Regions from separate parts of the Pelosinus sp. UFO1 genome, predicted to be linked through region 2. Evidence: riboswitches for the same ligand, from Rfam matches in the RefSeq annotation. Region 2 holds a riboswitch; each other region holds the start of a gene.
The links. A riboswitch is a leader RNA that binds a small molecule or an ion and turns the genes downstream of it on or off. The one in region 2 is predicted to bind cyclic di-GMP.
Positions count from the first base shown of each region.

Region 1: another riboswitch for cyclic di-GMP. It lies ahead of UFO1_RS03975 (methyl-accepting chemotaxis protein); the one in region 2 lies ahead of UFO1_RS05045 (HD-GYP domain-containing protein).
Region 3: another riboswitch for cyclic di-GMP. It lies ahead of UFO1_RS04220 (response regulator); the one in region 2 lies ahead of UFO1_RS05045 (HD-GYP domain-containing protein).

Region 1 covers NZ_CP008852.1:891,639-902,200, forward strand. The annotation lists gene UFO1_RS03960 (spore germination protein) at 1-1,171, shown strand, start outside; gene UFO1_RS03965 (Ger(x)C family spore germination protein) at 1,203-2,366, shown strand; gene UFO1_RS03970 (GerAB/ArcD/ProY family transporter) at 2,381-3,496, shown strand; cyclic di-GMP riboswitch class I at 3,704-3,790, shown strand; gene UFO1_RS03975 (methyl-accepting chemotaxis protein) at 3,915-5,615, shown strand; gene UFO1_RS03980 (chemotaxis protein) at 5,654-6,574, shown strand; gene UFO1_RS03985 (rubredoxin-like domain-containing protein) at 6,684-7,019, opposite strand; gene UFO1_RS03990 (YeiH family protein) at 7,136-8,131, opposite strand; gene UFO1_RS03995 (DHA2 family efflux MFS transporter permease subunit) at 8,352-9,917, opposite strand; gene UFO1_RS04000 (HlyD family secretion protein) at 9,910-10,562, opposite strand, start outside.
Region 2 covers NZ_CP008852.1:1,129,469-1,139,770, reverse strand. The annotation lists gene UFO1_RS05060 (sirohydrochlorin cobaltochelatase) at 1-682, opposite strand, end outside; gene UFO1_RS05055 (Nramp family divalent metal transporter) at 1,102-2,379, shown strand; gene UFO1_RS05050 (metal-dependent transcriptional regulator) at 2,431-2,853, opposite strand; cyclic di-GMP riboswitch class I at 3,075-3,166, shown strand; gene UFO1_RS05045 (HD-GYP domain-containing protein) at 3,295-4,368, shown strand; gene UFO1_RS05040 (2-oxoacid:acceptor oxidoreductase family protein) at 4,444-4,974, opposite strand; gene UFO1_RS05035 (thiamine pyrophosphate-dependent enzyme) at 4,971-5,723, opposite strand; gene vorB (3-methyl-2-oxobutanoate dehydrogenase subunit VorB) at 5,726-6,796, opposite strand; gene UFO1_RS05025 (ferredoxin family protein) at 6,801-7,016, opposite strand; gene UFO1_RS05020 (bifunctional enoyl-CoA hydratase/phosphate acetyltransferase) at 7,125-8,030, opposite strand; gene buk (butyrate kinase) at 8,046-9,131, opposite strand; gene UFO1_RS05010 (diaminopimelate decarboxylase) at 9,392-10,302, opposite strand, start outside.
Region 3 covers NZ_CP008852.1:951,815-962,376, forward strand. The annotation lists gene gabT (4-aminobutyrate--2-oxoglutarate transaminase) at 1-905, shown strand, start outside; gene UFO1_RS04210 (amino acid permease) at 1,004-2,413, shown strand; gene UFO1_RS04215 (N-acetylmuramoyl-L-alanine amidase) at 2,566-3,276, opposite strand; cyclic di-GMP riboswitch class I at 3,487-3,574, shown strand; gene UFO1_RS04220 (response regulator) at 3,805-4,164, shown strand; gene UFO1_RS04225 (chemotaxis protein CheA) at 4,240-6,264, shown strand; gene UFO1_RS04230 (chemotaxis protein CheW) at 6,335-6,832, shown strand; gene UFO1_RS04235 (methyl-accepting chemotaxis protein) at 6,869-8,596, shown strand; gene UFO1_RS04240 (protein-glutamate O-methyltransferase CheR) at 8,704-9,537, shown strand; gene UFO1_RS04245 (chemotaxis response regulator protein-glutamate methylesterase) at 9,542-10,562, shown strand, end outside.

The DNA of each region.
Region 1 (10,562 bases), 240 kb from region 2:
AAGTAGTAAAATTATTGTATTTGTAGATGGGGTAAATAGTGCACTGACAATCGATTTTAAAAATCCTCCTACCAGAAATGTGGAGCAGCCGGAAGCGGAAAGTTCTCTGCGTGGACCGAAAGAGGGGTTTACAGAATCCATAAGGACGAGTACAGGCTTACTTAGAAAAAAAATCAAAAATATAAATTTGAAGATGGAATCTTATAAGATTGGCAGAGAGACCAAGACAGATATTGTTGTTTGTTATCTCGCAGGCATTGCCAATGATAAAATTGTAAATGAAGTGAGAGAGAGATTACATAAGATTGATATAGATTCTGTATTGGGCAGTAGCTATATTGAAGCATATATAGAGGACAGTCCTTTTTTTATCTTTCCTACGATATTCCGCACGGAAAAACCAGATGTAGTGGCAGGCAAACTATTAGAAGGTCATATTGCCATTATCGTTGACGGAACTCCCGTTGCTATAACCGTTCCCTGTCTTTTTGTAGACTTTATTAAGACGGCTGATGACTATTACTTGAAATTTATTCCTGCCACATTAAGCCGATGGATTCGGTTTGGAGCATTTTTTATAAATCTTACCCTTACAGGCTTTTATGTGGCATTATTAACATTTCATCAAGAACTGATTCCTGATTCTTTAGTTCCTAGCCTGATAAAATCTCGAGCCGGAGTGCCCCTTCCTGTAATGTGGGAGTCCTTTGCCTTGTTATTTACCTATGAGGTATTGAGAGAAGCGGGTATTCGAATGCCAAGAGTAGTAGGACCGGCTGTAAGTATCGTTGGCGCACTGGTATTAGGTCAGTCCGCTGTAGATGCAGGATTAGTAAGTACACTGACGGTTGTTGTAATCGGTTTTACCGCCATAGCCGCCTTGACAGTACCTTATCCGGAGATGAGTATGTCACTCATTTATCCTCGATTTATCTTTCTGTTCTTAGGTGGAACCTTGGGTATGCTAGGACTTACAGGCGGTATCATGATGTTGTTCATGAACATGATATCGGCACGATCCTTTGGCGTGCCATATATGGGACCTCTGGCACCTCTTGTTAAAAATGAACTGTCAGATGTAGTGATCAGAGCACCGTTGTGGTCTATGCTTAAACGATCAAAACTCATTACGTGGAAGCAATCCATACGAAAAAAAACAAAGGTACGCTAAGCGGATAGGAAAAGAAGAAAGGGAGTCGTCCATGAAAAAAGGTATTGCATTTTTCATGATTTATATCATTATGTTTCTTACGGTAGGCTGTATGGCGAAAACTGAAATTGAAAAACTGGCTATAGTAGTAACCTTTGGTGTTGACATTACAACAGATGGGAAATACATGATCTCTACCCAGATATTAAAAACACAGAAACAGTCACCTGGAGGCATGGGGGGATCAAAAGGCGAGAAGCAGCCTACGGAGGTCATGGCATTAATCAGTACAGGGGATACTATACCTGATGCATTAGATCATTTGTCGAAAGAACTAGGCAAAAAGGTAGCGTTATCCCATGTGAAGTTTATTGTCATCGGTGAAGATGCCGCAAAAGCAGGAATCGCTGAACTGATGGATTTTTCGGCAAGAGGATACCAGCTTCGCCCTAATGTTGTTTTCCTTGTTACAAGTGGTAAGGCTTCTGAAATACTAAGAACATCAACACCAGAAGATTCTATTCCTGCTAACGCCATTGCAGCCATATTGAATTTACAAGCAAACTATGGATACGTACCTGTCACTACTACTATGGAATTTGCTAATTCCCTAGCCAGCAAGACGGCAGCACCAATGGCAGGGGTCATTAGCCTGCATGGAGATGAACAAGTGGGTAGAGTATTCAAAATGATAGGAATTGCTGTATTTAAAAAGGATAAGCTCATTGGATATATGATGGGGGAAGAGGAAGTGCGGGGTGTCCAGTGGATACGGGATAAAGTTAAAGCAGGAAATATTGTAATGCCGTCACCTAATAAAGGTAGCATAACAATAGAAATTATTTCTGCAAGTAGTGAGATAAAGTCTATCGTAAAAGATAATAAACCCATCATACATATAACCATAAATAAGAAAGGAAATATAAGGGGAATGGTGGGAGATCTAGATGCTATGAAAAATCCTGAAATATTAACAGAGTTTGAGCAATTAGAGAATGAGGTCATAAAGAAAGAAGTTGAGAAAGCGTTATATGCAGCGCAAAAGACATTCAAGGCAGATATATTTGATTTTGGCGAAACAATACACAGGGACTATCCTGATGAGTGGAAAAATATAGAAGAAAGTTGGAGTGAGATTTTTCCTGACCTTGAGGTAGAGGTAGAAGTACATTCTAGTATACAAAGAATAGGTGTAATATCTAAACCTCTATATTAATCGGAGGCTATATTGTGGAAACAAAAATATCGGCGTACCAATTGTTTGCTATCATGGTGTTATTGTTATTTGGCAGCGCTATACTCTTTTTTTTAACTCCTGAAGCAAAACAGGATGCATGGTTGGCATTACTCATTTATATACCGGTAGGCATTATAGAATCACTTCTGTATACAAATCTATATTACAAATATCCGAATGATACTATAGTTACATATTTGCCTAAAATTTTCGGCAAATTTATAGGATATATACTGAGTGTTGTATACATTCTATATTTTACTTATTTATCAGCGAGAATAGTGAGAGATTTTTCAGAACTTATACTGATTGTCTCATTGCCTGAATTACCTTCACTTATCGTTTCCATCACAATTATGGTGATATTTGCTTATGGAGCGTTCGCGGGGATCGAAAATATTTCACGAGCTGCACAATTAACACTACCAATATTGATGTTTTTCGTTATCCTAGTATTCATATTGTTGTATGCAACACCAGATGTGGTGAAAATGCAAAACCTAAAACCAGTCCTTGAAAATGGCATATCATCTGTCATAAAACATGGATGGCTGCTCATTACCTTCCCTTATGGTGAGACTATCTTCTTCACTATGATCTACTCATCTGTCAATGAAGCAGCCAATGTAAGAAAAGTATCGCTGCTTGCTGTCCTGTTTGTTGGAATAATCCTTTCCCTAAATACGATTATGTTCATAGTTTCATTAGGAGTAGCAGGTGCATCTGCTTCCCTCTTTCCCCTTTTTTCAACCATGCGTCTTATAAAACTAGGATTCTTGGAAAGATTAGATGTATTTGTTATCGTTATCATGATAATAGGAGGTTTCTTCAAGGTAAGTATTATTACCTACGCGGCCATGCTTGGTACATCCCAGCTTATCAAATTAAAGGATCCCAAGTATTTGGCTATACCCTTCGGTTTAGTAATTGTAATATTTTCAATATTCATCGCTAAAAACTATCCAGAGCACATTGTGATAGGTCTGAAGTGGACACCATTATATATTCATATACCATTACAAATTATAGTGCCATTGACTGCACTAATGATACATTATATAAAAAGAGGTAAGAAAAAAAGTCCCTATGACTGTCAAAATAAAGGGTGAGCCCAGTATATGTTAATTAAATAAAATTTATGAAATTGTGAACATAAAATTTTATAGCCTACTACTAATTTATAAATTAGCAGTAGGCTATACTAATTTTTGACGAATTTCCACAAAAATTTTAATTCTATACCTTTTGGCGGAGGCATGAATGTTCCAAATGTTTTATTATAGGATTCATAGAGCTCTATTTTGTAAATTGAATGTGTTAGATTTCGGCAAACTTATCGAAAGGTAAGGACGCAAAGCTATGGGTCTAAGAATCTTAGGATTTAAGGCTGCCAGGTTGCCATTGACTAACGTCAATGTTGCCATGGCAGTTTTTAATATTTTAAGAAAGAAGGTAATCGATTTAGAAGATTGTTCTTAGCAATAGTTGAAATCAAAAAACTTACAATAACAGGAGTGTGTTCTATTTATGAATAGTAAAAAAAGATTGCCTATTATTTTACAGTTAACAAGTATGTTTGCTATCGCTGCAATGCTATTATTATCAGCCCTTGGTTATACAATTTATAATTATCTTTCACTAGGCGACGAGTCAAATAAGCTGGTATCATATACTGCAGTTAGGACAATGTCTATTAAGGAAGCTCATACAGATTATGTTAGAGCCCTTCTTAATTTCCGTGGATTCTTGCTGTATCCTGATGGAGCAGCTTATGAGCAAGGATATCAGGAAGATATGAAAAAAGCGATTAAAACAGTGAAAGAATTTAATTCTAGTTCCGCGAATCAAGATTCAACTGTAGAAGGTGCTAAACTTGAAAAGTTACTAAATGAATATTTAGGCCTTGTTGAAAAAATGATAATTGCCAAGAAAACCAATGATCCAACACTGAATCAACTGACTACAGAGGGGCGCAAACATACAAAGGATATTGAAGATCAATTTACAAAACTGGCTGAGATACAACAAAAATCTATGACAGATAAAAGTAATCTTATGATTACACATGCCCAAAATAGCAGTAGAAATATTATTTTACTGAGTACCTTAATTTTTATAATGGCCTGTATTGTGGTAATTTGGTATAGTCGCAATTTGGCAATGCGTTTTAGATATTTAACGAAATCAATGACTATGATTGGGCAACTAGACCTTACAGAAAAGGATATTGAAATTCGTCGAAATGATGAAATTGGGGATATGGGGAACATCCTTAATTCTATGCGTAATTCCCTAAAAGAAATTGTTGCATTGCTTCACACCAGTTCTCGAACATTGGCCGCATCCAGTGAAGAGTTGAGTGCATCAGTCGAAGGACACCTAGAAACCGTAGATATTGTGGCTAATAGTACGGGAGAGATTGCTGCGGGTGCTTCTAAAAATTCGGATAGTATTATCAATATCTCAGGAGCAGTTGAAAAAATTTCAGCTGGTGCAGAAGAAATTAACGCTAATGCAACAGAGGTAAATGCCAATACACAAAATGCTGTTGCGGAAGTAGATCGTGGTATGTCCATGTTACAAGCCGTTGTAGAACAAAATGAAAATGTTGCCTCTTCTATGGCTGAGATTACAATAGTAACAGAAAAATTGGCGCAAGGATCGCAGGAAATTAAAGGAATTGTAGATGTAATCACCAATCTTGCTGGACAAACAAATCTTCTAGCCCTAAATGCAGCAATTGAAGCTGCCAGAGCAGGGGAAGCAGGTCGAGGATTTGCTGTCGTAGCAGAAGAAGTTCGTAAGCTAGCTGAACAAAGCGAAAAATCTACAAAAGAAATCACAGAGATCATTTCCAATATGGGAAGTGAGATTGCAGTGTCAGTAAATGCAGTGGAACGAGCGAACGGAGAGGTTGTGAAATGTAAAACCTCAGCTCTCGATACACAAAAAGGCTTTCAACTCATTGCGAAAAGGCTAATTACTGTAAAAGATGGTATTGAGCAAATTGCTTCTGCAATTGGTGAAACTGCTTTGGGGACACAGTCTATGGTAACTAGCGTAGAAACCATACGGCTTGTAGCAGATACTACCTCGGAAGGTATTCAGACCGTTGCAGCTTCCACAGAAGAGCAATCTGCCAGTATGCATGAAATTGGTGATAACGCTGATTCACTTGCTAAGCTGGCAACGGAACTGAATGCAGTAGTTCAAAAGTTTAAAGTATAAGTGAAACCGTTATTATTAAAATTCGGTGGAGGCATTTTATGAGTGAAATTGCAAATGATAAAAAGGGGATCTTATTAGAGACGGGTACAAATGAGTTTGAAATTATTGAGTTTATAGTTGGCAAAGTGCATTATGGAATTAATGTTGCGAAAGTAAGAGAAGTGATTACTCCGGTTCCTGTTACGCCAATGCCAAATTCACATCCTAATGTGGATGGAATTTTTACCTTGCGTGGACGGGTGATGCCACTAGTTAATTTGCTGACATGCTTAGGAGTTAAAGACCAAGAAGCAGCTAGCAAAAATATTATTATAAGTGAGTTAAACACTTTTTTTGTAGGTTTTTTAGTAAATCAAGTTTCGCGGATACATAGGGTATCATGGTCTGCGATGGAACCAGTCCCTGATACTGCTGCTGATTCTGATATGGCTGTTGGTATTATCAAGCTAGAGGAAAAGATGATTATTCTATTGGATTTTGAAAGAATTATTGCTGAAATTAATCCTCAAATTAATGCTAAAATGGTAGATGTTTCTCAAGGGAGTGTTGAATTGCAGGCAGTCAGGAAGACGAAGAAAATCATGATTGCTGAAGACTCCAAAATGTTGAGAGAACTTTTGATAGAGTCACTTCACAAAGCTGGGTATATCAATATAACAACCTATCATAATGGTAAAGATGCTTGGGATGCATTAGCGGCATTAGCAGATGGAGGATTGCCCATCGAAGAAAATGTACATATACTGATTACCGATATAGAAATGCCGCAAATGGATGGGCATCATTTATTAAAGAAGGTTAGAGAAAACAAAAAACTGGAAAAATTGCCTGTATTAATTTTCTCTTCTTTAATTAATGAGGAAATGCGTCTCAAAGGCGAAACGATTGGAGCTAATGGTCAAGCTTCCAAACCAGAAATTAATAAATTAATTAATTTATTAGATACAATGAGCCTATAAATATATTGTAAAGAAGATAGTTAAAACGTTCTAAGAAAAAAGGATGTTAGGGAGTAAAGACTCCCTAACATCCTTTTCTTACTTATATGTCGTTACCATAAAGGATGGATTACCACTTGCCCTTTGTGATATGGTTTTCTATTTCTGCTTTTGAGCGCTGTTTAATAACGTAGGCTTCATGTTTTGCTTGTGTAAAACCAGATGTACAGGGAGGATCAAGATTAATCTCAATGCCCTCTTTTGCTAGTTTTACAATTTGGTCCGTTAAAGCAATAATTTCCATATGGATGTCATTCGTTCTTTCTGACTTGTAAATCTTAGCGGTATCTTCCGCGGTTAATTCAATAAACTTTTCTTGTGGCTGACCACATTTGGGACATTTGTCAATTGCATTATCCCCTTCATGAATAAAACTGCAAACGCTGCATTTAAAAAGGTTTTTCATTGTTTAACAATCTCCTTTTTACATATTATTCTAGTTAGTGACACTATTCGCTAAAAGAAATTAAAATCCTTCTTATACAAAGAAGGATTCAGATAGAAGGAAGCGGACTATTGTAGTCACCATATTTGTAAATAATGCTGTACTGCAAGTGATACAAGGGCTACTGCTAACCAACAGAATAGTCCGAGTAGTATTGGCCTAATACCATTATTAAATATATGTTTGAGATGTGTTTTTAGACCTATGGCGGCCATAGCTATAACGATAAAAAACTTTCCAGTATGGGAAAGGAACTCACAGACAACTGGAGGGATAAATCCAGTTGTGTTTATGATGGAGGCTGCTAAAAATCCTAAAATAAACCAAGGAAATATTTTTGCAATACCAAAATTGCCCGTACTAGTTTTTTTCCTTGCAATAATAAGAGCAAGAGTTAATGTGACTGGCACAATCATTAAGGCGCGGGTTAATTTAACAATGGTAGCAAAATTACCTGCTTCATGACTGTAGGAATAACCGGCGGCCACTACCGAAGAGGTATCATTGATCGCCGTTCCTGCCCACATTCCAAAACCCATATCATTCATACCAAGTACGTGCCCCATGAAGGGGAAGATAAACACGGCGGCTATATTAAATAAAAATATTGTTGATATAGAATAGGCGACGTCTTTATCATTGGCAGATATTACGGGTGCGGTAGCCGCTATTGCGGACCCACCGCAAATTGCTGTTCCTACGCCAATAAGAATACTCGTATTTCCTGGTAATTTTAAATACTTACCTACAAGCCAGGCCGATAGGAATGCAGCACTTAATGTGAAAATCATGATATATAAAGATTGGCTACCTACTTTAAAAACATTAAATAAGTTCATTTCAAAACCAAGTAGTATGATGGAAGCTTGCAATATTTTTTTTGATGCAAATGTAATACCATCCTCATAAATAGCAGGCCTTTTCCAGCAGGCTATTATCATGCCTAAGAGTATTCCGAACACGGGACCTCCTATTAATGGCACAAAGGACCCTAAAAACCAAGATGGGACGGCTATCGCAATAACAATAAAAATTCCAGGTAAAAGCTTCATTAATTCGGTATTTTGTGTCATATAAATTCCTCCTTTGCCTACTGTGATGATACCATTTGAAATCTGATACGTAAAATACTATAATATGATAAAAAAGATAGGCTATTACCTATAGATAAAATATAGGAAGAGAAGATTCAAGTAGTACTGACCTATAAAAGTCAATAAAAAATACTACTCCAGATACTGGAGTAGTATTTTTTATTGACTTGGAAGGCAATCTGGCTTAAACGGTATTCTACTAGTGTGTTGCAATGGGAGCACCTTTTTTCTTTATGGTGTTACCCGGCATTAGCAGAGCAACAATGGCTAAAACCACTAATATGATGGCGACGTAGTTGTAAGCATCTCGATAGGCAAGAATACTTGCTTGATGGATAAGCTCTTGATAAATTTTCCCCATAGCTGTTGATGACGCTTGGGAGTATGGTACACCAAGATTCATAATTGATTGGGTGTAGCTTGCTATTGAACTGTGAAAGCCTGGGTCAGCAGCCGTTAGATGCTGTACCAGATAAGATTGTTCCATCTGCTGACTATGCAAGAGTTTGTTAGTGACCAATGCGATACCAATACTGCCTCCTAAATTACGCATTAGGGAAACAATTGCTGATGCATTGCTGCTATTTTCGGGAGAAATTTTTGAGAAAGCAAGTGTACTGGCAGGTATGAACAGGAATGGGATACCAACTGTCTGAAGAGCACGTACTAAGACGAAGGTGCTGTAACCCGTTTGAGGCGTCACAAATCCAGTTGCCCACATACCAACAGCGGTGATCAGCATACCAAAAGAGATAAGGTATTTTGACTGAAATACATTGACGAGTCTGCCAACGACAGGCATCATAACGAGGGTAGCAATTCCTCCTGGCGAAAGTACAAGTCCGGATAAGGTAGAATCATAGCCAAAATTTGTTTGTACCAGCATCGGTAACAGCATGGCACTTGAGTAAAGGGCAAAACCGACAAAGAAAATCATAATGCAGGGTAAACTGAAACTAGGAATAGCAAAAAGCTTCAGCTGGACTACCGGATTTTTTTGCCGTAATAGCCAGAAAACTGCCAAAATGAGACCAGCGGCGGCAATAAAGGCAAAGATCATGATAAAGGGACTGTCAAACCAATCTTCTTGCTGCCCTTTATCAAGAACGATTTGCAGTGCTCCAAGGCCGAGGGCGATGAGGCTAAGGCCAATATAATCGATAGAGTCCACCTTTTGCTTTTGCGCACTAGGCGGATCCACGACCAAAATCTTGACCAGAAAAGCAGCTAATAGGCCGACAGGTACATTCATGAAAAAAATCCAGCGCCAGCTAAAGTTATCTGTGATAAGACCGCCTAGGGTTGGTCCTAAAATTGGCGCTAAGACTGTTGTTATACCTGTAATAGCAAATGCCATCCCAAGTTTTTCAGGGGGAAAGCTATCCTTGATGATAGCCTGTTGGCTAGGCTGTAGGCCGCCCCCTGTCAAACCCTGTAGCAATCGAAAAACGATTAGCATGGGAAGGGACGTTGCAATACCGCACAAAAACGAGGTTAAGGTAAATCCCAAAATACAAAAGATAAAAAAATTCTTACGCCCCATCAGTGCGGATAACCAGCCAGACAGGGGAAGGATAATACCATTAGCTACTAGATAGGAGGTTAGTACCCAGGTACTTTCCTCCGAACTAGCTCCTAGCGAGCCGGAAATATGAGCAAGCGCAACATTGGCAATCGTTGTATCCAGCACTTCCATAAAAGCAGCAAGACTGACAGCGGTTGATATCAATAGCGGGTTTACAGGCTTTAGAGCATCGTCACTCATGATTGTATCCTACGTTTTCTGTGTATACCGTCGGTACCACCGACATGCCAGGTCCCAGATGGACTGAGGCGTCTGGGAGACTATCAAACACGATTTTTACGGGAACCCGCTGTACAATTTTTACAAAGTTTCCAGTCGCATTTTCTGCAGGAAATAGGGAAAAACGAGAGCCTGTTCCAGCTTGTATGCTGTCTACTTTACCGTGCAACTTTAAAGAAGGGAAGGCATCAATCCGAATGTCGACAGGTTGTCCAGGTTGCATGTGTTCTAACTGTGTTTCCTTGAAATTGGCAACAATCCATAAATCCGTTCCGACTAGTGAAGCTAGTTGGCTTCCAGCTTGCACATAATTTCCGACTTCTACGCTGCGGTTTGTAATGCGCCCATCTATGGGGGCGATAATTTTGGTATTTGCCAAATCATTTTCAGCTTGGGCAAGATCAACTTGAGCTTGCTTAACTTGTGCCTGCAATTGGTCACTTGTGCCTTTAGCGGATGCGATTACACTAGGTGCTGTATTTGCTGAATGAAGGCTAGCACGCATCTGATCCAAGGTAGAACGGGCTGATTTTTCCGTTGCTACCGCCTGATCCAGTTGTTGCTGGGAGGAAGCGCCAGCGCTAAATAGGCTCTCCATCCGTTGCC
Region 2 (10,302 bases):
CTTCCTCATCACTAGCCATATCATTTGCAACGTGATCGCCAGATACAAGCATAAATGGCATCAAAGTTACTTTTTTGATATCCTTTTGTTTTAATTTTTTTATAACCCTCTCCAATGAGGGAAAACCTTCCACCGTATAAACATACACATGTTCTAGATTGGCATCTTCCAGTTTCATTTGCAAAGTAGAATAAGCAGTATTACCAGGGTGTACTCCACCATGCCCCATAAAAACAACGGCTTCTTGTTCTTTTACCTTTGGAAGCTGTGTTCTTATCGCGTCTATTACCTCTAGATAATCATCTGGTTTGCCTTCTTGTCCCGTATAATACAAAAGAGCGCGACCAAGGGCAATCTTTTCGAATATTTCAGCGTGGGCATAATGAGCAACCATTCTTTTAACCTTATCATATTCTTCTCCTACTACCACATGCAAGGGTTGAATATATACTTCTTGGTATCCTTCTTCCTGCAGCTTTTGCAATGCTTCTTTTTCCGTATCAATTTCAAGGCCATCCCTCTTTGCTAATCTTTTGATAACAATGCGGGAGGTAAAGGCCCTTCGCACTTCATACTGAGGAAAAGTAGATTTTATTTTATTTTCTATGCTTTCAATACTTGACTTCATTCCATCCTGATAGGTTGTACCAAAACTAACTACTAAAATAGCTTTTTTTAACATATGTAACTCCTCTTTTATTCCTTATATCGAAAATACTGCATATAAAATAAATCTCCCAACCAAAGGCGGAAGATTTGATTTCATCAAAAAGAACTATATAGCACTCTGTGCTTATTTACGGAATCAGAAAGTATAACACTTTCTTGATTCCAAGTAAGAGCGACTAAGACTTCTGCCTGCGTCCGAGCACTTGGCACAAGCCAAGTCTTTTCTTATTTCTTCTTTATTCTATTTAAAAATTATACTATTCTTTTTAAATTGTCAAGTTCTATATCCAATTGTCTCTTCCTTGGTAACAAAATTATTATCATTACATATTATATAGTAATTAAAGCGTTTTAAAAGTTAGCCATGGCTAACCATACTATTGTGTTTTGTAGTAGTAATTACACATAGCACTTACGTAAGGAGTGGGAATATTGAAGGAAGATCAATTTATCACCAGCCTACCGATTAATTTGCCGTTAATACCTGGGGAAGAAATTAAAACCAAGGCCAAAGGGCTATTAAAATACCTCGGACCTGCTTTTATTGTCAGCGTAGCGTATATGGATCCTGGAAATTTCGGTACTAACATTAGTGGTGGTTCCCAATTTGGTTATAACTTACTATGGGTCATTCTTTGGAGTAATTTGATGGCTATCTTTGTCCAAATTCTCTCTGCAAAAGTTGGCATTGCTACTGGAGTTAGTTTACCAGTACACTGCGGCAATGTCTTTTCACGAGGCGTGAATTGGTTCTTATGGACTATAGCAACCCTGGCGGCTATGGCTACCGATCTTGCAGAGTTTTTGGGAGGCGTCCTTGGTTTTTACTTACTATTTAATATCCCCTTAGTTTGGTCAGCAATACTTACAGGATTTATCACTTACTTCATCTGCCACATGCAAAAATATGGGCAGCAAATTGTGGAACGAATCATTACGACAATGGTAGCCGTTATAAGCATATCTTATATATGGGAAATGTTCATGTCTAGTCCAGAATGGGGGCAAGTTGCTTATCATGTGGCTGTTCCTATGCTCACCTCTGACAGCTTACTGGTAGCTGTCGGCATGCTAGGAGCTACGGTTATGCCTCACGTTATTTATCTACACTCTCATTTGGTGCAAAATCGTCGTACAAATGACGAAAGCGACTGTGTTCATCACTTAAAGATGGCCAAAATAGATGTATTTGTTGCTATGAATATGGCCTTTATTGTGAATGCCGCTATGGTTATTGTATCAGCAGCTATATTTAAAGGCAATGGTCTTACTGTTGACAGTATTGAAGCAGCTTATATGACCTTGCAGCCTCTCATGGGCAATATGGCAGCTGGAGCCTTTGGCCTCGCTCTCTTAGCCTCGGGATTATCTTCTTCTACCGTTGGCACTATGGCTGGAGAAGTTATCTTAAATGGCTTCGTGGGCTTTGATATCCCGATTAGCATCAGGCGTCTCATTACCATGTTACCTGGTATGGCTATTATCTTAGCAGGCATCAATCCGATGAGTGCCCTTGTAACAAGCCAAGTAGTATTAAGTTTTGCCTTACCGGGTGCTATTATTCCCCTTTTGCTGATTAGTAACAAAAAAGAAATCATGGGACGTTTTAAGAATGGTACCATGACTAACATATTGGGTTGGATTATCATTTGCATGATACTTACCTTGAATGCGGTCTTACTGTACCTAATCTTTTCAGGGCAAGCATAGTATTTCTTATATTTTATGTACTGAAGGCCAATGGTACGCTTTGGTTAACCTTTATTCTACAGCTTGGTTTTTAGCCACATATTCTAAAAATAGCTGATAATATTCGGGATGATTTTTCATAAACTTCACTACTAATTGGATGGAATGAATCGTACCTTGGGATAGATAATGCTCCATAGCTTCTGCCTCAGCATCACTATCACAATCAGCACAAATCAGCGTCAAAAATTCTTGTAATAGTCTATTCCGCTCAACCAAAAAACTTCCCATTTTTTTACCAGCTTCTGTCAAACTAATTACACCATATGGTTGATAATGAATATATTGATCTGCTTTTAACTTCCCTAAGGCTTTACTAACAGAAGGCAAAGATACCCCTAATTTTTGGCTTATATCAGTCACACGAACAATCTCACTCGTTAGAGACAACCGATACAATTCTTCTAAATAATCTTCCAAACTGGGTGATAGCATTTCTAGCCGCCTCCCACGATATTAGCGCCCACTCTTATTCTACTACTATGATTTTTCACTAAAAAATATTCCACCGCTAAAAAAGATTCGAAAAATAGGTCTGGATATTCCATCTGCTAACAATTTCTGATATACTCTTCAGTATATGACATAATCTGCTATAATTATATGCTATTATTTTAAAACTGACACCATTCACGTATGGTAGTTTTATTTAGAAAAACTTTTATTAGCAAACATACTGAAAAGTATGGACGCAAAGCTATAGGGTCTACGGATTTTTTTAGAGATCTATGATCGCCACGCTGCATGATTATGATAAGCTTAACTGGCTCATTATGCAGTTAAGCTTTTTTATATGCTTACTTTGCTAATAACCTTGTCGATTAGAAACACGGGCATAATTTATGCTGATTTTTATACAACAAAGGAGCTTTTATCTTGAGACAAATCAGTTTAAACGATGTTATCCCAGGTATGACATTAGCGCGACATCTTTTAAATAAAAAGGGACAGGTATTATTGGCTTCAGGAGTGACTTTAACTGAAGAATATCTCGATAAACTACGAGCTTTGGATGTAAATGCCCTGTTTATTCGAGACAATCGATATGCCGATATAAAAATTCCAGAATATCTTTCCCTTGAAACACAACAACGTGCTTTAGCAATATTAAGTACTACTATGGAGAAAGTGAATCGGGGCGAAAATTTTGCCATGGATCCAATCTGTAGCCTTGCCTCTGATATTGTAGAAGAATTAATCCTCCAACCATCCGTAGCGATTCAATTAACGGGTATTGCAACCCATGATGATTATACCTTGGCACACTCTCTAAATTGCGCCATATACACAGCATTACTGGCCCGTTTTTGCAATTTTTCCATTTTACAAATCAAAGAAATTACCTGCGGTGCATTGCTTCATGATCTGGGAAAAATAGAAGTAGATAAAGAAATTATTAATAAACCTGACCGTTTGACTGAACAGGAATTTGGAATTATTAAGCAACATCCAGAGTCTGGTTTTCATTTATTAGTAAACAAGCGGTGGGAAATTTCAAGTCTTGTTGCTCATATGGCTTGGCAACATCATGAAAAGGTTGATGGTACAGGTTATCCCCGCGGACTACAAGGGGAAGAAATCCTTAATTATGCGCGTTTGCTAACAATAACAGATGTTTACGAAGCCATCACTGGACATCGCCCTTATCGAAAGGCTATGGAACCAGACGAAGCATATAACATTATCGCTTCTGGCCTCGGAACTAGTTTTGATGAAACTTACGGGCGAGTTTTCTTATCAAAGATAGCTACCTATATGCCCGGTATGGAAGTCTTACTGAATACGGGAGATTTGGCTGTTGTTGTTTCCATCCCTGGATCTTCCCCACAACGACCTGTCATCCGCCTTATCTCTTATCCAGATGGCTCACCTTACATGCCGACTAGGGATCTTCGATTAGCAGATAATCCTCAAATTTTGATTTCCAAGATTCAAAATCGTAAAGAGTAAGAACAATGCTCTATCGTTTCTGATCTGCGAAAAGGCCTACTCTTTGGTAACCAAAGAGTAGGCCTTTTTTACTATTTACCGATCTAACCCTTTTTTTATTGCCTCCATATTAACGGCAAAGAGTTCTGGTTTTTTCTTACCCACTACTTCATGCATCGCTTTCTCTATGGCATTAAGATTGAGTAACTTCAAGCTTGGAATAAGCGCCCCCAGACATACCATATTAGCTAAGGCTGGTTTTCCTAATTCGTTGGCAATCTCTGTTGCTGGCAGGGAAATAAGTTTAATATCATGGCGAGCAGCAGTACTTTCTACAATCGAAGAATTAACGACAAGCGCACCACCCGGTTTAATCCGTGATAGAAATTTATCATAGGAAGGTTGATTGAGAACGATCGCCACATCTGCTTTTTCAATTACTGGTGAGTGAATTTCTTCGTCGGAAATAATCACAGAACAGTTGGCAGTCCCGCCCCGCATTTCAGGGCCGTAAGAAGGAATCCAACAAACTTGTAACTCTTTTTCCATGGCTGCGTATGCTAGTACTTTACCAATAAACATGACACCTTGACCACCAAATCCTGATAATATAATGGTATCAATCATAATCCTTTTACCTCCTCAGGAACCTTAAGTTCTCCCATTTGATAAAGAGGTAACATTTTTTCCTGTAACCATTTTAAACTGTCCACAGGAGATAAGCCCCAGTTTGTTGGACAGGTTGATAAAATACTAACCAAGGAAAATCCTAGTCCTAATTGTTGAACTTGAAAAGCCCTTTTTATGGCTTTTTTGGCAGCAAAAATGTTTTTAGGAGAATCAACAGATACGGCTGCTACATAGACTGCCCCTTCTAAGGTAGCTACGGTTTTAGGCAAATCTATCGGTGATCCAGATAAAGCGCAATCTCGCCCATAAGGGCTGGTAGTCGTAACTTGACCTGGAAGAGTAGTTGGCGCCATTTGTCCACCTGTCATACCAAATACTGCATTATTTACCATAATAGATGTAATCTTTTCACCCCGGGCTGCAACATGTATAGCATGAGCAGTACCAATAGCAGCAATATCTCCATCCCCTTGGTAAGTAAATACCATTTTATCCGGTAGAGAACGTTTTATCCCAGTAGCCACAGCTTGAGCCCTTCCATGGGCTGCTCCCACAAAGTCACAGCTAAAGAAGTCTAAGGAAAAACCGGCGCACCCTACAGGAGCTACACCAATTGTGTCTTCAATAATACCTAGTTCCTCCATTACTTCCCCAATGATACGATGAATAATTCCATGGGTACACCCTGGGCAGTAATGAAAGGGAATTCCGGTTAAGCCTGTTGTTCTTTTAAATATAACTTCCATTCTTATGCCTCCCTTACCAGCGACAAATCAAAAACTTTCCCGATAAACTCTAGTATTTCATTTTCAGAAGGCATCATTCCCCCTTGCCGATTGCACAAATAAACAGGCACACGGCATTCGATTGCCAACTTTACGTCTTCAATCATTTGTCCTGCATTAAGCTCTACTGTGACGATTCCCTTAATTTTTTCTTTATAGGGCGCAAATCCCTTTTCTGGAAAGGGCCATAAAGTGATTGGACGGATAAGTCCTAGCTTAATTCCCGCCTTACGAGCATTTAGTACTACACTTTTACCAATGCGACCGCAAGTTCCATATCCTACAATGAGATATTCTGCATCTTCGGTATAAAATTCTTCCCAACGCTGCTCTGTCTCTTTGATCTTCTCATATTTATCCTGCCATTTTAGGCAATTTGCTTCCCCAATTTCATTCGTTAAGGAATAACTCACTATCTTACGCTTTTGCCGTCCTCGGCAGCCGTCTACAACCCAGTCTTTTGGGGGAAGTTCTACCTGTGGCCGTTCTTTTATTTCTACAGGTTCCATCATTTGGCCCAAAAATCCATCTGCCATAATCAGTACAGGATTCCGGTATTTATCCGCTAAGTCAAAAGCTTCCATAGTAAAATCGTATAACTCTTGACTTTTAGATGGTGCCAAAACAATCAACCGATAATCCCCATGGCCGCCTCCCTTGGTACACTGGAAATAATCCGATTGTGCAGGGCCCAGTCCGCCTAACCCAGGACCAGCTCGATTGACATTCACCACAACCACTGGCAGCTCAGCTGCCGCCAAGTAAGACATCCCCTCTTGCTTTAAGCTAAAGCCAGGGCTTGAGGTAGCCGTCATTACGCGAGTACCTGTTGTTGCTGCACCATAACACATATTAATCGAAGCAACTTCATCTTCCCCTTGAAGCACGGTACCTCCGGCCTTGGGTAAATGCTTAGACAAATATTCAACCACTTCTGTAGAAGGGGTTATTGGATAACCAAAAAACAATTTACAGCCAGCTTGAATGGCCGCCTCTGCAATGGCTTCATTGCCTTTTATTAATATCTTTTTCATAAGGTCAGCTCCTTTTCTTCCGAGAAACTTCCAATGCTACATCAGGACACATCGCTCCGCACATAGCGCACCCTATACATTTTGATTCATCTTTTACCACAACTGCATAATATCCCTTTTGATTGGTCGTATCACCAATGGCTAGTACCTGTTTGGGGCAGATATCTACGCACAAGCCGCAACTCTTACAGTACTCCCGTAATACAACAACTTTTGACATCAAATCAACTCCTTTCAAATTCCATACAGCTGCATTAACGAAATGTAGCTATGTACTCTTTGGCTAAGATATACACTTGTCATCTTTATTACACATCTATTCTTGTATTTATGAAATATTACTATTTACTAAACATGCTAGGGCAATAGAATTCATTTTCCCTTCCGGTGTTTCAGACCGTGAAGTCATAACAATCGGATGGGTTGCCCCTAATACAATCCCTGCCATTTTGCTATTCGCAAAATAAATCAGAGATTTCCCCAGAGCATTCCCCGTTTCGATATTCGGTACTAAAATTAAATCCACATTTCCTGACACTTTGCTGGTAATACCTTTATGTTTTGCCGCATCTTGACTTACTGCTACATCAAGAGCAATCGGACCTTCGATAATCCCTAAAGGGAACTGGCCAGCTGCACTCATTTGGGTTAGGGTTTGTGCATCCACCGTGGCAGGCATTTTTCCATTTACCACTTCATTGGCAGTTAATACTGCTACATGAGGTTCTTTAATGCCCATCGCCTGCAAAGCCAACATAGAGTTAAGGAGGATTTCTTTTTTTTCTTCTACGGTAGGAGCAATATTCATCCCACCATCCGTAATAAACAAAAGTTTCTTTTGACCTGGAATTTCAAATGCTCCGAGGTGGCTAAGTAGTCTACCTGTTCGCAAACCTTCTTCTTTATGAAGCACAGCTCGCAAGAAATCACTACTATTAATTAAACCTTTCATCAATACCTGGGCTTGACCGCGTTTCACTATGGAAACTGCCTTTTGTGCAGCTTTCGTTATATCTGCTTCATGAATGATTTTGGTTTCATTAGATAGCCCAACTTCTGCAAGCATAGGGGTAATTAAAGCAGCATCGCCTACTAAGATAGCCTGAGCAATACCAACTTCTTGCACCATTTTAATCGCAGACAATACCTCTTTATCCTGGGCCACGGCTACGCTAATCATTACCTGACCGCGATTTTTAATTTCCGCTACTATTTCGTCATAAGAGCAGTACAAATAATCACCTCCTACCTAACAATAATTCTGTGCCGGTTCCTGGCCTCTTAGTACTCTAAGGGCACCAAAAGCTAATGCTTCTAGTTCTTCTTCCCCTGGTACAACGGTCACAGGAGCAATAAACATAACTCTATTCTTTATTTCATCAGTAATACGTTCTGAATGAGCAATACCCCCTGTTAAAATGATATGTTCTACATTGCCTGCTAGCACTGTAGCCATAGCACCAATTTCTTTGGCTACTTGATAACAAAAGGCATCTAATACTAGCTTAGCTTCTACATTACCTCCATCTGCCATCGCAAATGCTTCTCGAATATCCGTTGTACCAAGATAGGCATAGATTCCGCCTTTATTGCTTAATTTTTCTCGCAGCTCCGCCGAGGTATACTTATCTGACAAAGCCAACTTTAAAAATTGACCTACCGGCAGTCCACCACAACGATCTGGAGAAAAAGGCCCTTCTTCTTTTGCATTATTTACATCAATCATTCTACCCTTTTTATGCGGTGTTACAGAAACACCTGTTCCTAAATGAGCAACAATTAGATTCATATCCTCATAGTTTTTACCTAGTTGGTTTGCCACCTTACGCGCAACAGCTTTCGTGTTTAATGCATGGGATAGGCTGATCCTTGGTAAATCAGGCAAACCGGATATTCGCGCTACTGGTTCCATTTCATCTACAGAAACAGGATCAACAATATAAGAAGGGATCTTCAATGTTTCTGCTAGCCCATAAGCCATGACAGCGCCCAAGTTAGAAGCATGTTCACCAAATTTGGCTGCTTTGAGATCATCCACCATATCTTGACTAATACAATACGTTCCGCCCTTAAGAGGTTTCAAAATCCCACCACGCGCCACCACTGCTTTTAACGTGGCAATGTCAACCCCTTCTGCTGCTACTTGTTTTAAAATTAATCGCAACCGATATTCATACTGATCTACTACTTTTATGAAGCCACTAGTATCCGCTACAGAATGCTCGACGGTCTTTTTAAAAACTATTTTTTCTCCATCGTATACAGCAAATTTTGTTGATGTTGCCCCCGGGTTAATTACCAATAACCTTTCCGCTGCCCCATATTCTTTAGCCATAAAGTTCCTCCCATAACATTTCAGTTTCATTCTATGTATTGAAATTTCACCAAATATTCTGTTCATATATTCTTTACTTATTTCATTTTATTTTTCTTATTTCCTGCTTTTAAATAAGAAAAGACTTGGCTTAGGCCAAGTCCTCAGACGCAGGCAGAAGCCTTAGTCGTTCTTACTTGGAATCAAGGAAGTGTTATACTTTCTGATTCCGTAAAAAACAGACAGGTCTACTACAACCTGCCTGTTCCATTATTTATTCATTATTTTTTAGTAGCTGCTGCTAATTTTATTTCCGTTTTTTCAAAATCCAAGGTAGCAAAATAATCCCCAATGGTTTCTGCCCGACGAATCATCTGCACCTGGCCGTCACCCTTTAATAATAATTCTGCGGAACGCAATTTTCCATTGTAATTAAAGCCCATTGCATGCCCATGAGCACCCGCATCATGCATAACAATAATGTCACCAATATCAATACGAGGTAAATTACGGTCAATAGCGAATTTATCATTATTTTCGCAAAGTGAACCTGTTACATCATATACATGATCTAGTGGAGCATTTTCTTTTCCCACGACCGTAATATGATGATAGGAACCATATAATGCTGGGCGCATTAAATTTGCCATGCAAGAATCAAGACCTACATAGTTTTTATAAATCTCTTTTTTGTGCAGTACAGTAGATACAAGATAACCATAAGGTCCTGTTATCATTCTGCCACACTCCATGGTAATTTTCAAAGGATGTAGTCCCTTCGCCACAATTTTTTCTTCATAAGCCTTACGCACCCCTTGGCTGACAACATCTAGGTCAACAGCTTCTTGTTCTGGACGGTAAGGAATACCAATTCCACCGCCCAAATCGATCATTTCAATCCGAATCCCTAATTTTTCATACACTTCAATTACTAAATCAAACATCATATTTGCCGTTGCAACAAAGCTATCTGAATTTAGTTCATTAGAAATTACCATGGTATGCAGAGCAAAACGTTTTACCCCTTTACTTTGCACAATTTTGTAAGCTTCTAAAATTTGTTCTCTCGTTAAACCATATTTTGCTTCCTCTGGATACCCAATAATATCATTTCCACCTTCCAATAAGGGACCCGGATTGTAGCGGAAGGAAAGGATGTCAGGTAAACCAACGTGCTTCTCCAAATATTCAA
Region 3 (10,562 bases), 180 kb from region 2:
AGTGTGCATTCCATGGACGTACTTTTATGACCATGGGTCTTACCAGTAAAGTAAAACCTTATAAATATGGTTTTGGGCCTTTTGCTCCAGAGGTTTACAAGGTTCCTTCCGCATATTGCTACCGCTGCCATTATCGTTCTACCTATCCTGGTTGTGGGATGCATTGTCTAGAAAATTTTGAACGGTTTTTTGCAGCAGAAATTGATGCTGAGCATATTGCAGCTATGATTATTGAACCGGTACAGGGGGAAGGTGGTTTTCTCGTACCGCCACCAGAATTTTTGCCAGGTCTTAAGACTATCTGTGAGAGTAAGGGAATCTTATTAATTGCTGATGAAGTACAAAGTGGTTTTGGTCGTACAGGGAAAATGTTCGCCATTGAAAATTGGGGTGTGGAACCGGACTTAATGACTACGGCGAAGTCAATCGCTGCCGGTGTTCCTCTCAGTGCTGTAACAGGCAAGGCTCAGTATATGGATGCACCTGACGCTGGTAATATTGGCGGGACCTATGGCGGTAACCCTTTAGCCTGTGTGGCAGGTTTAGAAACGATAAAATTAATTGAGGAAAACAATCTCTGCAGCCGAGCAACAGAAATTGGCCATAAAACTATGAAGAGACTGGAAGCCTTACAGGAGAGATGCAGTGCTATCGGTGACGTGAGGGGTATTGGTGCGATGATTGGTATTGAACTAGTCAAAGATCGAAAAACGAAAGAACCAGCGAAAGAACTGACTAGCAAGGTAGTAAAATATTGTCTGGAACAAGGTGTAATTCTAATTAGTGCTGGTATTTTTAGTAATGTAATTCGTTTATTGATTCCTTTGGTGGTTACTGATGAACAATTAGATCGTGGACTTACGGTTTTAGAACAAAGTATCCTAAAAGCTACTGCTGAAGAATAATGTAGTGTAAATAAAATAGCTGCAAGCAAAGACGCTTGTCAACAACCGTGAGGTTGTTGATGAGCGTCTTTTTATATAAAAAAAGGAGGCGAACAGATATGAAAGAACAATCCTTATATTTAGAAAAAGAGAACTTGAAGAAAGATCTAAAAGACAGACATATCCAGTTGATTGCTATTGGTGGAGTTATTGGCGTTGCTCTATTTATGGGATCTGCTCAGGCGAGTAAGATGGCAGGACCAGCTCTCACATTAGCCTATGCCCTTGGTGGTATTGTTATGTACTTTGTGCTGCGTGCACTAGGTGAAGTCGCTGTAGAACATCCTGTAGCTTCATCCTTTGCTGGCTATGCCAGAGCCTTTTGCGGGCCACTAGTTTCCTTTGTTACTGGATGGACTTATTGGTACCAATGGGTTGTCTTAGCTATGTGTGAAATTTCAGCAGTCGGCATGTATATGAAATACTGGTCACCGGATATAGAGCAGTGGATTCCTGCGCTGATTTGTCTTGGTGTAATTCTGGCCATTAATTTAGTTGCAGTGAAATATTACGGTGAGTTTGAATTTTGGTTTGCGCTAATTAAAGTTGTAACCATCATAGCCATGCTGCTAGTTGGCTTTGCAATGATTCTCTTTGGCCTTGGTAACGATGGAGTGGCAATTGGTTTTTCTAATCTGTGGACTCACGGGGGTTTTATGCCTTTTGGTTGGAGTGGTGTAGCCATGGCATTGGTTATGGTGGTGTTTGCTTATTCAGGAGTTGAACTAATCGGAATTACTGCTGGTGAAGCCATTAATCCTGAGTCCTCTCTTAAATCCGCGATTGATAAGGTATTTTGGCGTGTATTGGTTTTCTATGTTGGCTCTATGGTAGCCATTCTATCTATTTTTCCTTATGATACGTTGCCGAAAGGCATTAGTCCTTTTGTAATGATCTTTGAAAAAGCCGGCATACCTTATGCAGCTTCCATTATAAATGTTGTAATTTTATCCTCGGCAGCTTCTTGCTTAAATAGTGGTATGTATGTTTGTGGACGAATGCTTTATGGATTAGCACTTAGAAATGAGGCTCCCGCATTCTTAGGGAAACTATCAGCCAGTCAAGTTCCCGCCAATGGCATTCTATTTTCTAGTGCTGTTTGCTTGATAGGCGTTTATCTAAATTATGCATCTCCAGACAGCGTATTTTATTATATGTCGGCTATTACAACCACGGGTTGTATGTGGACTTGGTCATTGATCATGTATATTCAGTACAAATGGCGAAAAAGCCTTAGTAGTGAGCAAATTACTCAGTTAAAATATCCTATGCCTTGTTATCCATATGCCAATTATGCAGTAGGGATATTTATGCTGGCTGTAACCTTAGGTATGGGATATGACCATGATAATCTGGTAGGATTATATGTTGCACCTGTTTGGTATGGTGGTCTTTATATTGTATATAAACTATTAAAAATTGGTGAAGCGCAACAGAAAGCTGATTTGAGTATTCGTACAGAATGGTAGGTTAGTTACTTTGAGGATTATTAGTAAAAAATTAAGCCAGGCAGAGGAATGCTTGGCTTTCCTTTTATGAATTCATAGAGTAAAAAAAGGGAGCACAACTGTGCTCCCTAAGGATGTTTAAAAATTTTACAAATTAACTGGTGAGGTCGCGCTTATTGCGCAAAATATTTTTTAATTCCATTGTAAATTCCAAGTGCTGCCTTTTTGTCAAAAGTAGGATTAAGGAGTAGTTTTTCTTCTTTTGGATTGGAGATAAAAGCAACTTCTGTTAATATGGCTGGCATCGTTGTGTTTTTAAGAACGTAAAAATCATTAGGTTGATAGCCTCTATCAGACAACTTTAGTTGGCTAACCATACTATCTTGTACTAAACTGGCAAGAGTATCGCTATTGCCTGGGTAAAAATAAGTTGCTGTACCACTGACAGGTTCGTCAGAAGCGTCAGCATGAATGCTAATAAACAAGTCTGCACTAGCCTGGTTTGCAATAGCAACGCGAGCCTGTAGTTCGTCAATGTCTGATGTTCCCTCATAGGCAACATCCTTGTCAGAGGTACGGGTCATGATAACCTTCGCTCCTCCATCAGATAATAACTTACCTAGATCACGAGCAATGGCCAGTGTAACATTTTTTTCCGCAACATGATTAGGGCCTATGGCACCAGTATCACTACCACCATGACCGGGATCAACAACGATTACCTTGCCTTTCATTGAAGAATTTTTTGTTTGGTTGCTTTGAAGACCTATAAAGTTGATGATATCTTGACTCAGTGAATCAAAGGAAGCGGCACTCGCAGTAGCTGCTGGTAAGCTAGTTAGTAACAATAATAGAGCTATTAAAAGAGGTATTTGTTTTTTCATGTAATGTATCCTTGCTAATTTTATAGTTTTATGTGGTATTCAAATTATACTTTAATTACATTCTTCGCAGCAAACGTAATATTTGCCATTCTTTTTTGTATTAAAACAAGACCTAGGTCCTGGGGAAACATACCAGAGTCCCGAAATGCGTTGACGAATATATGGAATAATAATATAATATAAGAAAATACTACATAGATAGACAAAAATTAACAATATTGGCAAACCTATCGAAAGATAGGGACGCAAAGCTATGGGTCTACAGTCGCTGGGCGACCAAGACTGCCAGGCCGCCATGTTAGCTTAAACTACCATGTTTTAGGTCAGGTATCCCTGACCTTTTTTTGCGTTTTTTTTGATGGCTTCAATTATTTCTGATTGGGATAAAGTAGGTGACATTATAGTCGAAATATTTCGAACAGAAATGATGCTTACATTGAAAAGGGTAAGAGAAGCAGGGAAGCTAAAATATGTAGGTAACGATTATGTGATTGCAAGTTGACATTACTTGTAGATGAAAGGATGAAGATATATATGAAAGTACTTATTGTTGATGATGCAGTTTTTATCCGGTTAACACTAAAAATGATGTTAGAGAAAAATGGCTACCAAGTAGTAGGCGAAGCTGCAAATGGTGCAGAAGCAATCCTAAAATACAATGAACTTAAACCTGATCTGGTTACAATGGATATAACAATGCCTCAAATGGATGGAATAACGGCTTTGAAGGCAATAAAAAAAATGGATTCTAGTGCGAAAGTCGTTATGATATCGGCTATGGGGCAAGAAGCGACTGTAAAAGATGCCATTGTGTCTGGTGCTAATGGATTTATCGTAAAACCGTTTGTTGAAGAACAGGTCATTCGAGGGCTAAGCAAGTTCAAATAGAAACGCTAGATTTTGAAAAAGATTATGCAGTACCGTACTTCCAGTATTTGCAGTAATTTGTGAGGGTGATTGAAATTGGCCAATAATGATAGCAAAGCCCCAATGCTTGACCTCTTTGTATTTGAAACAAACCAGATGTTAGAACAGCTTGAACGCCTTATTTTAGATAGTGAAAAGTCCGGGGGCTTGGAAGTCGTTATCAATGAAGTATTTAGAATTATGCATACACTAAAGGGGTCGGCTGCTATGATGATGTTCAATGACATTTCTTCGTTAGCCCACTCTTTAGAGGATGTTTTCTATTATATTCGCGAGACAAAGCCTCAAAGTGTAGATTATTCGGAACTGACAGATCTAGTTTTAAATGCCGTAGATTTCATTAAAGGTGAAGTGGCTAAGGTGGAAAACGGGGCAGATCCAACAGGTGATTCCTATGTTGTTTGCGAGAAAAGCAGGGAGTTTTTGTCCAGTTTAAAGGAAAGTCATCCCAAACTGACTGATACTACGAATTTCAATATTGATGAATCAAATATCCATTTTGGGGCTGATGCATCTGAGGATGAGGGAAAAATCAGATATGAAGCCAGGATCTTTTTTGACGAAGATTGTGGAATGGAAAATATAAGAGCTTTTACTCTAATTCATGAGCTTAGTGATCTTGCAGAGAACATTGTACATTCACCAATGGATATTTTAGAAAACGATGCTACATCGGAAGTTATTAAAAATGAAGGATTCCAGATAACATTTTTGACGCAAAAATCTTTGGAAATAGTACAAGAATTTTTCTGCAACACAATGTTTCTAAAAGAGTTCAACTTAAATGTAGTGGCGGATGCCAGCGTCAAAAAAGCGCAGCAGAAAAAGGTAATTGACTTAGATGACCCAATTCCAGATGAGCCCGTGAATGCTGCCGTCAAGGAAGTGGAGCAGCAAACGGAAGGGACACAAAGTTTTATTAGTGTAAATGTGTCAAAGATGGATATCCTTATGGATTTAGTGGGAGAGCTTGTCATTGCTGAGGCAATGGTAACTCAAAATCCTGAACTGCAAGGATTGAGGCTTGATAAGTTCTATAAGTCAGCACGACAATTAAGAAAAATTACTAGCGAACTTCAAGATACTGTTATGTCCATACGAATGGTGCCGTTATCAGCAACTTTTCATAAGATGAATCGCATTGTCAGAGATATGGTGCGAAAGCTTGATAAAGAAGCGCAGTTAGAGATTATTGGAGAGCAAACCGAAGTAGACAAAAATATTATAGAAAGCATATCAGACCCGCTTATGCATCTAATTCGTAATGCTGTGGACCATGGTATTGAGCCTGCTCAAGAAAGAATTGCCCAAGGGAAACCGAAAGTGGGCAAAATTCGACTAGAAGCAAAAAGTGCCGGTGGCGATGTTTTGATTACGATACAAGATGACGGTGGAGGGTTAAACAAAGAAAAAATTCTTAAAAAAGCTTGGGAACGCGGTTTAATTGAAAAGGAAGAGACCTCTTTAAGTGATAACCAGGTCTATTCTTTTATTTTACAGCCTGGCTTTTCTACCAATGATACTGTGACAGAATTCTCTGGTCGTGGAGTTGGTATGGACGTCGTAGCCAAGAATATTGAAAAAATAGGTGGTACGATTAGTGTTGATAGCGTAGTGGGGGAAGGCACAACAATGTTTATAAGAATTCCTCTTACTCTTGCGATCATTGATGGGATGAATATAAAGGTCGGAAATTCCATCTACACGATACCGATTATTGCGATAAAAGAGTCCTTTCGGCTGAAAGAGCAGAATTTGATAAAAGATACAAATAATAATGAAATGATTATGATTCGGGGGGAGTGCCACCCTGTTTTGCGTCTTTATGAAAGGTTTCAGGTAAAAACAGAGGTCAAAGATCTAAGAGAAGGAATCATGGTAATGGTTGAAGCTGACGGAAAAGGAATTTGTTTATTTGCTGACTCTTTAATAGGGCAGCAACAGGTAGTGGTCAAAGCTTTGCCTTCCTATATCAAAAAGACGAAGGGAATTGCGGGTTGTACCTTGCTCGGAGATGGTGGTGTTAGCTTGATACTCGATGTTGCCGCCCTGAACTCTTAGTAGGTTTATCCCTACAGCAACGAATCTATAGGCTAGTAAAGAAGAATAGATTGAAAAAAGGAGACATATCATGTCTGAGATTGCTGAAAATGTGCTAGATGATGAAGAAGACACGCAAAAGGACAAATTTCTGACATTTTCCTTGGGGACTGAAGTCTATGGTATTGAAATAAAATTTGTCACTGAGATAATCGGTATGCAGTCTGTAACAGAAATACCTGACCTTCCAGAATATGTACAAGGCATCATTAACCTTAGGGGGAAGATTATCCCTGTTATTGATGTTAGGCTACGGTTTAAAAAAGTATATCGAGAGTACAATGACCGCACTTGTATTGTAGTAGTTGATATAAAAGGTGTTACCTTAGGGCTCATTGTGGATGCGGTAGAGGAAGTGCTCATCATTGCAGCTCAAGAAATTGTTTTGCCGCCTCAATTTGATAATGGCAGCTATCATCAACGCTTTATTAAAGGGATAGGTAAAGTAGGTAAAGATGTAAAGCTAATCCTCGATAGTGATCGATTATTAAATGATAATGAAGTTAGCAGCTTAGAGAGAATTTGTTAGGATTTATTTAACAAATAGTAAAGGAAGGCGAAAAAAATGATGAAATGGTTTCAGAATCTTAAAATTGCTAACAAACTTACTGTTGCGTTTCTTTGTGTAGCTGTAATTGCAGGGATGGTAGGAGCGGTAGGTGTATATAATCTTTCTAGTTTGTCCCAGGCGGATACGGATTTGTATGAAAAATATACGGTGCCTATGGGACAGATGGGTGATATTAGTGAAGCCTATCAAAAGGGGCGCGTAAGTTTTAGAGATATCCTTTTGACAAAGGATGTAAATATCCAAAATCAAAAAATGAAAAGTTTTAATGAATCCATCAGTAAAATGAAATCGGGAAGTAACGAGATTGGTAAAACGTTAGTGAGCGATGAAGGACGTAAATTGCATAAGACCCTCGACGATACGATTGCTCAATATGATTCCTATTCTAAAAACCTATTTCCCATGCTTCAGGCGGGACAAGTAGCACAAGTAAATCAATTAATACAAACTGAGGGTATTCGAATCGCAGAGACTATGGAAGATACACTCAATAAGTTAAGTGCAATGAAAATAGAGTTAGCAAAACAAAAGGCAGCAGCCAATAAAGCAGATGCAAATAGGGCTATGCTCTTTATGATAATTCTTGTTGCCTTTAGTGTCGTTATAGCGATTACCCTTGGTATTTATATTGCTAGAATCATTTCTCAACCAGTTAAAGAGATTGTTGAAGTTGCTGGCAAGATCGCAAGTGGCGATTTGAACGTTGCAGTAAATGTTCGAACAAGTGATGAAATTGGCCAACTAGCCCAAGCCTTTAATTTGATGGCAGAAAATATAAATCGAGCGATGAGTAGCATCAATGAAGCCGCAGAGCAAGTAGCTGCTGGTGCTCAGCAAATTGCTTCATCTGGAGAAGTTCTGTCCCAGGGCTCTACAGAACAAGCTAGTTCTATTGAAGAAATAACTGCTTCTATGACACAAGTAGCTGTGCAGACTAAACAAAATGCGGTAAATGCAAATCAAGCCAATGAATTGACGATATCTTCTAAAGAACAGGCCATTGAAGGTAATACACAAATGCAGGAAATGATAAAGGCGATGTCTGAAATTAATGAATCATCGGCTAATATATCAAAAATTATTAAGGTTATCGATGAAATTGCCTTCCAAACGAATATATTGGCTCTTAATGCAGCCGTAGAAGCGGCTAGAGCAGGACAGCATGGTAAAGGATTTGCTGTGGTAGCGGAAGAAGTCAGAAATTTAGCTGCGAGAAGTGCTAATGCGGCGAAGGAAACAACAGCCATGATTGAAGGATCAATCAAAAAGGTGGACATCGGAACAAAGATCGCCAACGATACAGCAGAAGCTTTGAATGGCATTGTAGGTGGTGTTGCAAAGGCAGCGGAACTTGTCGGTAATATTGCAGCTGCCTCAAATGAGCAAGCTTCCGCAATTTCCCAGATTAATCAAGCTATCAATCAGGTATCTCAAGTGGTCCAGACGAACTCAGCAACAGCAGAGGAAAGTGCATCTGCCAGCGAGGAATTATCAAGCCAAGCCGAGGTCATGAGAGATAATGTATCTAAATTTAAACTAAAACAACAAGCTACTCAAGGTTTCAGGGCTTCAGCAGGAGTCAGTCCAGAAGTTTTACGAGCAATTGAAAACATGATGGAGCAAAAAAAATATAGACAAGAAAGACGAGACGATAAATACGAAGTGGCATTGGCATCCCCAGGGAAAATTGATCTTGATGATAAAGAGTTTGGTAAGTACTAGTAGGACTCAATGATAAAATAAGAATAGTTCTTGGTGATAAGGACTCCTACAAGTCTTAGTAGTATTTTAGAAAGTGTACATTAAGATTTGTAGGATCTTTTTATCCATTGAAGGGCGGGAGAACTATAAAGGACATAACAGAACGGGAATTTAGCGAGCTTGTTCATTTTATTAAACAGAACTATGGAATCAACTTATCGCAAAAAAGGACTTTGGTGTATGGTCGTCTAAATAATTATATAGTACAAAGCGGCTTTACTAGTTTTTCAGAGTATTTTTCCTATGTGAAAAATGATCTTACAGGTAAGGCTGGAGTGACTTTGGTAAACAAACTAACGACCAACCATACCTACTTTCTACGGGAACCCCAGCATTTTGAGTTGCTCAAGAATGTGGTTTTACCTTATCTTGCCGAGGCTGAGAAGAAAAACAAAGATCTACGGGTATGGAGTGCTGGCTGCTCCACAGGAGAAGAGCCATATACCTTGGCAATGATGATTGACTCCTATTTTGGACCTGAGAAGTACCTATGGGATACTAAGATACTGGCAACGGATATTTCTACATCTGTCTTGGGAAAAGCGCAGAAAGCAATTTATTCTACGCAGCAACTAGAAATGCTGCCAGACAAATGGCGAACGACATACTTTCAGAAATTCAGTGAAGAGTCTAGCATTTTAAGAGAGACAATTCGACGTGAGGTCATTTTTCGACGATTTAATCTTATGAATGAAATCTTTCCTTTTAAAAAAAAGTTTCATCTTATCCTATGTCGCAATGTAATGATATATTTTGATGAAAAGACCAAAAAAGATTTGATCAATCGATTTTATGAGCATATGGAACCAGGGGGGTACTTGTTTATTGGACATTCTGAATCGATTAATCGTTATGAAAGTAAATATCGGTTTATAGCACCCGCTGTTTATAGAAAGGGTTAAAAATATGAATAATAACAAACGTAAGATTCGAGTTTTGGTGGTAGATGATTCTATCGTCTTTCGCGAAACATTAGCACGCCAAATATCACAAGATCCTTTAATTGAAGTTGTAGCAACAGCATCCGACCCTTATATAGCAAGGGATAAAATTTTAGAATTTGAACCTGATGTTATGACTCTTGATGTAGAGATGCCCCGAATGAGCGGCATTGAATTTTTAAAGAAATTGATTCCCCAATATCCCATACCAGTTGTTGTGGTAAGTGCCGTAAGTCAAAGCGTATTCGATGCTTTAAAAGCAGGTGCAGTTGATTTTGTTACAAAACCAGATCCACTGAATGGGCGGGGCGTTGAGGCGTTTATCAGTGAATTGATAGTGAAAATTAAAATTGCGTCTACAGCTAAGGTGGCAACGCCAAAGGGGAATGTTATCACATCTTCTAATAACCAAGGGGCCGGCTTAGCGAAGCAAAATTGCATTATTGCAATTGGCGCCTCTACTGGGGGAACGGAAGCAATTGATAGGATACTCAAAGGATTTCCTGCCAATATGCCAGGTACGGTTATTGTACAACATATGCCACCTGTTTTTACCGGCTTGTTTGCTGCACGATTGAATAGTTCTTGCATTGTAGAAGTGAAGGAAGCCAAAACAGGAGATATGGTGTTACCGGGACGAGTGTTAATCGCCCCCGGCGATCATCATATGCGTATCAAAAAGGTGAATACGAATTATATGGTAGAATGCTTTCGCGGTGAGAAGGTTAACGGCCATTGCCCTGCTGTTGATGTTCTGTTTCATTCTGTAGCTGAACATGCTGGTAAGAATGCAATTGGAGTGATTTTGACGGGAATGGGGAATGATGGTGCTAATGGTTTGCTCGCTCTTCGTAAATCTGGGGCCAATACTTTAGGACAAGATGAACGTTCTTCCGTTGTCTATGGTATGCCCAAGGCAGCTTTTACCATTGGAGCTGTCCAGGAACAAGTTCCCCTTGATCTTATGCCGCGAAAAATATATGCTT